DNA from 3 places in the Pedobacter sp. R-06 genome. Region 2 is predicted to be linked to each of the others. Evidence: riboswitches for the same ligand, from Rfam matches in the RefSeq annotation. Region 2 holds a riboswitch; each other region holds the start of a gene.
What was found. A riboswitch is a leader RNA that binds a small molecule or an ion and turns the genes downstream of it on or off. The one in region 2 is predicted to bind S-adenosylmethionine.
Positions count from the first base shown of each region.

Region 1: linked by a shared signal. The riboswitch ahead of ACN9MR_RS09360 (O-acetylhomoserine aminocarboxypropyltransferase/cysteine synthase family protein) and the one ahead of ACN9MR_RS11675 (SusC/RagA family TonB-linked outer membrane protein) in region 2 are both predicted to bind S-adenosylmethionine.
Region 3: linked by a shared signal. The riboswitch ahead of ACN9MR_RS06290 (transferrin receptor-like dimerization domain-containing protein) and the one ahead of ACN9MR_RS11675 (SusC/RagA family TonB-linked outer membrane protein) in region 2 are both predicted to bind S-adenosylmethionine.

Region 1 covers NZ_CP183977.1:2,270,272-2,272,474, forward strand. Annotated here, with positions in the region: gene ACN9MR_RS09360 (O-acetylhomoserine aminocarboxypropyltransferase/cysteine synthase family protein) at 1-1,323, opposite strand, end outside; SAM riboswitch class I at 1,588-1,698, opposite strand; gene ACN9MR_RS09365 (hypothetical protein) at 1,907-2,203, shown strand, end outside.
Region 2 covers NZ_CP183977.1:2,853,411-2,855,613, reverse strand. Annotated here, with positions in the region: gene ACN9MR_RS11680 (TlpA disulfide reductase family protein) at 1-589, opposite strand, end outside; SAM riboswitch class I at 726-832, shown strand; gene ACN9MR_RS11675 (SusC/RagA family TonB-linked outer membrane protein) at 1,153-2,203, shown strand, end outside.
Region 3 covers NZ_CP183977.1:1,484,253-1,486,455, forward strand. Annotated here, with positions in the region: gene ACN9MR_RS06285 (hypothetical protein) at 1-771, shown strand, start outside; SAM riboswitch class I at 1,037-1,141, shown strand; gene ACN9MR_RS06290 (transferrin receptor-like dimerization domain-containing protein) at 1,217-2,203, shown strand, end outside.

The DNA of each region.
Region 1 (2,203 bases), 580 kb from region 2:
TAAATGCTCTGCCGGAACTGTAGCATTGATGGTTGCAAATGCCTGTTCGAAATCGGCTTTAATATCATCAATATGCTCAATGCCTACCGAAACCCTCAGTGCATTCGGTTTTACCCCTGCAGCTAACTGTTCTGTTTCGCTTAATTGCTGGTGTGTTGTGGCAGATGGCTGAATGATCAGCGTTTTTGCATCACCCACATTGGCCAGGTGGGATACCAGTTTTAAGTTATCGATTACCTGTGTTGCATTTTCTTTGCTTCCGGTTAATTCGAAAGATAAAACTGCACCAAAGCCATTACTTAAATATTTTTTGGCCAGGTTATTATATTTACTGCTGGCTAAGCCTGGGTACTGAACTTCTTTAACTAATGGATGGTTTTCTAACCAGGTTGCTAATTCTAATGCATTATCTACATGGCGTTGAACGCGGAGCGATAAAGTTTCTAATCCTTGTAATAAAAGAAAAGAATTGAAAGGCGATAGGGCAGGTCCCAGATCTCTTAATCCTTCCACACGGGCACGGATGATAAACTGGATGTTGCCAAATGGTCCGCCGATACCAAAAACATCGCTGAAAACCAAACCATGATAACCTTCTGAGGGCTCAGAGAATTGGGGGAATTTTCCATTGCCCCAGTTGTAATTTCCGCCGTCAACTATAACACCGCCAATACTTGTTCCATGCCCGCCGATCCATTTCGTTGCAGATTCTACAACAATATTGGCGCCATGTTCCAATGGTTTAAACAAATAACCTCCTGCACCAAAAGTATTGTCAACCACTAAAGGTAGATCGTATTTTTTTGCAATTGCGGCAATTTTTTCGAAATCAGGTACACTAAATGCCGGGTTGCCAATGGTTTCGAGATAGATTGCTTTGGTTTTATCAGTAATTTTGCTTTCAAATTCTTCAGGTACATCTGGATTTGCAAAATCGACATGAATACCCAAGCGCTTAAAAGCTACTTTGAATTGATTATAGGTTCCTCCGTAAATGTGAGATGAAGAAACGATGCTATCCCCAGCCTCCAATATATTATTTAACGCTATAAATTGAGCGGCTTGTCCCGATGCCACCGCCAAAGCAGCTACACCACCCTCTAAAGCTGCAATACGTTTTTCGAAAACATCATTGGTAGGATTCATAATCCTGGTGTAGATATTGCCAAACTCTTTTAGTGCAAATAAATTAGCCCCATGTTCGGCATTTTTAAATCCATAAGAAGTGGTTTGATAAATAGGAACAGCTCTTGATCCTGTTGTTGGATCTATTTCCTGGCCAGCGTGTAATTGTAAAGTTTCAAATTTATATGATGTTGACATAATTTCTATTTTTTTTAGTTGATGTGATTAGATAGCAGAAATTAGGATAATCCTAAAACCTAGCAGGGCGTATCCCGATTTCCCGGGACCTTCCAATTTGAAAGAAACAAAAAAGGAAGATTTTTAAATTACTGTATGCAACAGCACATACAAGTAAACGCACGCATATCGCAACAAATAAAAGAAATAGAAGCTTGTCCTACCTGCTTAAGGTTTGCACTGGGTTCGCTTAGCGATTGAAGATTTAATGTTTTCATCAGTTCTAATTTATATCTCCAAATAACACCATGTTATCCGGTCAGGAATTGGCACCTTCTCTTTCTGAGGGTTGCCAGTGGGTCATCGAGCCAGTCTCTCGCCACTTCTTTATAAATCAACCCGTGAAGATTGACTTTTATTTAGCTATCTGCCAAATAATATTCCAAATGTCTGAATTTAATTTTAATCCACAAAATAAAATTTTGAAATTACGTTAACTCATTGAAAATGAATTCTGTATTTTTATGGTGCGATGACAATCTGAAATTTTAATACTGAATTAACGCTTAAAATTCTAAGTTTGTGATACCTATCTAAATTAATTATGATGAGAAATGCAAAATCCCTATGTTTAGGCCTGTTATTTACTATAGCTTGTTTAAATAATGTAAACGCTCAATTCGGAGGCTTAAAAGATAAATTACTAAAAGTAGGCACTGCTCAGGGTGCTAAAGCATTAGGTGTAGACAAGTTTTTAAAGCAACCTGCTGCCATTACCACTAATTTTGAAGACGTAAACAGAGAAGGCGAAAAACTGCCTGATTTTATTAATTCATTAAATTTAAAAGCCCAGCCATTGTATTTACTGCCTAAAAATCCAGAGGGTGGTTTTGTGCTTTGC
Region 2 (2,203 bases):
CTTCCAGATAACGCGAATCGCCCGTTACACGTAGAAAAGTGCCAGTAAGTTTGTTACCAGTTTGCTTAAATAAACCTACTGTCTTTTCTTCCTTACCATTTGGCGATTTAAAAACTACATCATAAGTGCCAGAATAATCAGCAGTTGCAGGTTTGTCTGCCGTTTTAAAGCGGTAATTTTTTCGTTCGGCAATAATTACCAAAGGTTTGCCCGCTTTATCTTGTTTCCTTAATGTACCTGTTAATTGGTCACCATCTATCGCAAATGCAAGTTCATTATCAAACTGATCCAGTTTTACGAAAAGCGAATCGGCTGTTTGTTTTACAAGACCACCTTCGAAACTTTCTTCAGCATTACGGAAATATAATTTCTGCTGACCACTTTTTTCGCTGATTTCGAAGTTAAAAGGGATCTCTAATCCTTCCTTTACCTTAGCTATTCCACGCCAGCTACCGAGGGCGACAAAGGTTTTTTGTTTTTTCTCTTGAACCTTTGCTGCTTGCTTATTGGCGAAGACAGGATGTTCCTGAGCATAGATAAAAGTTGTTGATATGGCCAATATGGCTGTTAAAAGGGATTTTAGTTTCATTGGGATGTGTATTGACGACTAAATTGGTAGACAAAGATATGGATGTTATTGGCAAAGAAAAAATATTTCAATAAAAATCTATAAAAACTATAGGATAAATGGAATAAGTTATACCTTTGCAGCAGTTATTTTAAAATACTTATCAAGAAAGGCGGAGGGAATGGCCCTGTGAAGCCTTAGCAACCATCTAATTTTTAGAAATGGTGCTAATTCCATCTCAGATGAATCTGGGGTAGTTAAGTCAGTTGTTTGCGTTATCCTTATAAGAATATATGGAGCACTTCTGATTTATGGGGTGCTTTTTTTTTGCCCCGACGCATGCTTGAAAAGTAAATATGGTTAAAGAAAATTATTCAAATGAAAAAAACAGACGAGCTAAAAGCCATTAATACAAACTTTAATGCATACTTCCGAATGCGTATGCCCTGTTAAAACCGCTCCATTTTAACAGGCTTCTTTAGGCTAACCATTCCTTTTTATTTTTAAAAACAAATACGTTTTAGTCGTAGTGGAATTGTTTTGCCCAAAAATATTATCCCTTTTTAACTAATTAACTACACAATATGTTTAAAAATTTAAAATCAATAACGTTTATCTTGCTGCTGTTCCTGGCGCAAAAGCTTTCTGCTCAGGATGTAACGGTTACCGGAACGGTGAAATCGGCAGATGGTGAAACACTCCCTGGTGTTTCCGTTTTAATAAAAGAAACCAAACAAGCCACCATTTCTGATGCAAAAGGAGCTTTTTCTATTCATGCACCAGATAAGGGCACCTTGGTATTTTCTTATATCGGTTTTAAGAGCCAGGAAATACAGATCAATAAAAATGCTGGCCCCATTTCGATCATTCTTCAGTCAAGCGATAATGCGCTTGATGAGGTGGTGGTTACGGCATTGGGTATTTCAAGACAGAAGAAATCGCTTGGTTATGCTGTTCAGGAATTAAAAGGACAGGATTTAGCCGAAGCTAAAGAATCCAACCTCGTAAATGCACTGGCCGGAAAAATAGCCGGTGTTAGGGTAACCAATAGCCAGGGGAGCATGGGTTCTTCGCGTGTGGTCATCAGGGGGGAAACATCTATTGCCGGAAATAACCAGCCATTATTTGTGGTTGACGGGATTCCGGTAGATAATTCTCAGTTAAATTCGGCAGGGGCGAGAGATTATGCCAATACCATTTCGGATATTAATCCCGAAGATATAGAATCGATGAGTGTGTTAAAAGGACCAAATGCCGCTGCACTATACGGTTCGAGGGCTGCAGCAGGGGTTATCCTCATTAAAACCAAAACAGGTAAATCGAAAAAAGGATTAGGCATTGCCATCAACTCAAACGCGGTTTTAGAAACTTTGCTTACGCTGCCTGTGTATCAAAATGCCTTCGGTCAGGGGTCGGAAGGCAAATTTAGCTATGTAGATGGTGCAGGTAAAGGCATTAACGATGGAGTAGATGAAAGCTGGGGGCCTAAATTGGATGGTAGATTAATTCCGCAATTTTATTCGAAGGGAGTAGCCGTTCCATTTGTGGCGCATCCCGACAATGTGCGCGATTTCTTCCAGACCGGATATTCATTAAATAATGGGGTATCGGTTGCAGATGCCGGTGAAAAATACG
Region 3 (2,203 bases), 1.4 Mb from region 2:
CCGGAGGATATTGTATTTTTAAAGGGTTTTATCGTAGATAAGCAGGCACACCAATATTATAGGTGGAGTTTTAATGGCGCTAAAACGCCGATCAGAATTATTGCACAAAATTCCGGTTTTGATTGGGATGGCGAGAAGCAACATAAACAACTGGCCAATATCGCCAAACAATCCAAAGCTGTTTATGTGGATTATAACTTTAATAGTCCTCTTCCCCAAAAAAAGGTTGGAGATGGACCGCAAACTATGCAGGGGGTGTTCACCTATGCTATTGTCACCTATATTATCTGTGATGAATGCTTTCAGTTTTACACTACTGAAGATATACATAAATATTTTTCAATGTCTTACCTGCAGGAAATGTTATGGAACAATCTTTTCAAGCAGACAGCTAAGCAAAACGGCCCTGATGGAGAGATGATCAGAACAGCGAACATCAGGTACCAATATTTTCAAAGGTTAAAATTGGAAAAGGTTCGCTTTTCTGGTGGGGGAGGGAATGCCCCCGGTTTCACCAAGATGCTGTATCCGGGATACCTTTTTACCAATGTGATTTTTAAAAATGATACCCTGAAGTTGAAAGAGTTTATGTACCTCGATGAAGAATCGCACACTTCATCCGTAGAAATTGATGGGAAAAATATTGGTACGCTTTCTAAAAACAAGGTACAGCCTGTTGAGCCTATCAATGCGTATATGTATTACACAAATGATAACCTACAATACGCTTTGTTTACAAATAATGATCAAAAGCTCTATTTGATCAAATAGGTTGCTGTAAGCATAGTATCTACACTTTCCAGCGTTTAATCTGTTAATCCTCCATCCACTTTAAAAAACACATCAAAATACTAAATATAATCTCTGATTTTAAGGCTGTTAGAACATCTCCATTTCGGTTTCGCTATGCGAAAACGACCATTGGATCCAATTCTGCTTCTCAGAAAGTGGGACTATCAACTACACAACCGAAATAAATAATATAATTCCTATAGGAATACTAGATTATTATTTTTAGTTTTGCGTCATTATATAATACTTATCCAGAAAGACTGAGGGAAGGGCCCTAAGACGTCTGAGCAACCTATACACTTGTAAAAGGTGCTAATTCCTTTCTACCCAAGGGTGGAGAAGATAAGTTGGTTATGCGCATCCGCATGCTAATTTTGAGGTCGCTCAAAGTTTTTCTGGTAAAGAACCCCTAAAAAATCAGAAAATGAAGAAAACTTTTACCTTTTTCACGGCTATTCAATTGCTCTGGCTTCCTTTATTGGCGCAGGAGAAACTGAGTGGATTTAAAATTCAGAACATTCCGATACAGCGTGATATTGAGCAGAAATTTGATGCTGGACTTAATAAAGAAAATATAGGGGCGACCATAAAAGAGCTTTCTGCCACTCCCCATCACTTGGGCGCGAAGGGCAGTAAAACGGTAGCAGAATCTGTACTGAAAAAGTTTAAAAGCTATGGCTGGGATGCAGAAATAGAGACTTATTATGTCTTATTTCCAACACCTAAAACCCGATCGGTAGAACTTTTAGGGAGCAACAAATACAGCGCATCGCTTGAAGAAAAGGCTGTTAAGGAAGATTCAGCAACCGCACAGCAAGGGCAATTGCCTCCTTACAATGCCTGGAGTGCCGATGGTGATGTAAGTGCAGGCCTTGTTTTTGTGAATTATGGTCTGCCAGCTGATTATGAAAAGTTGGAGCGTTTAGGCATCAGCGTAAAAGGCAAGATTGTCATTGCAAAATATGGCAGGTCGTGGCGGGGCACTAAACCTAAAATAGCTTACGAACATGGTGCAGTGGGCTGTATCATTTATTCAGATCCAAAAGATGATGGTTTTGTGAAAGGCGATGTATACCCACAGGGCGCCTACAAGCCAGAATTTGCTGTTCAACGGGGATCGGTAATGGATATGGTAATTTACCCTGGTGATCCATTGACGCCTGGAATCGGTTCTACAAAGGATGCCAAAAGGTTGGAGCGGGCAGATGCCAAAACGATTCTTAAAATTCCGGTTCAGCCCATCAGTTATCATGATGCTTTGCCACTGCTTGCTGCACTTAAAGGTCAGGTGGTACCTACCGATTGGAGCGGCGGCTTGCCCGTTACCTATCACATTGGAGATGGAAGTACGTTAGTGCGTTTAAACCTTGCTTTTAACTGGGATATTGTGCCGGCTTATAATGTTGTAGCA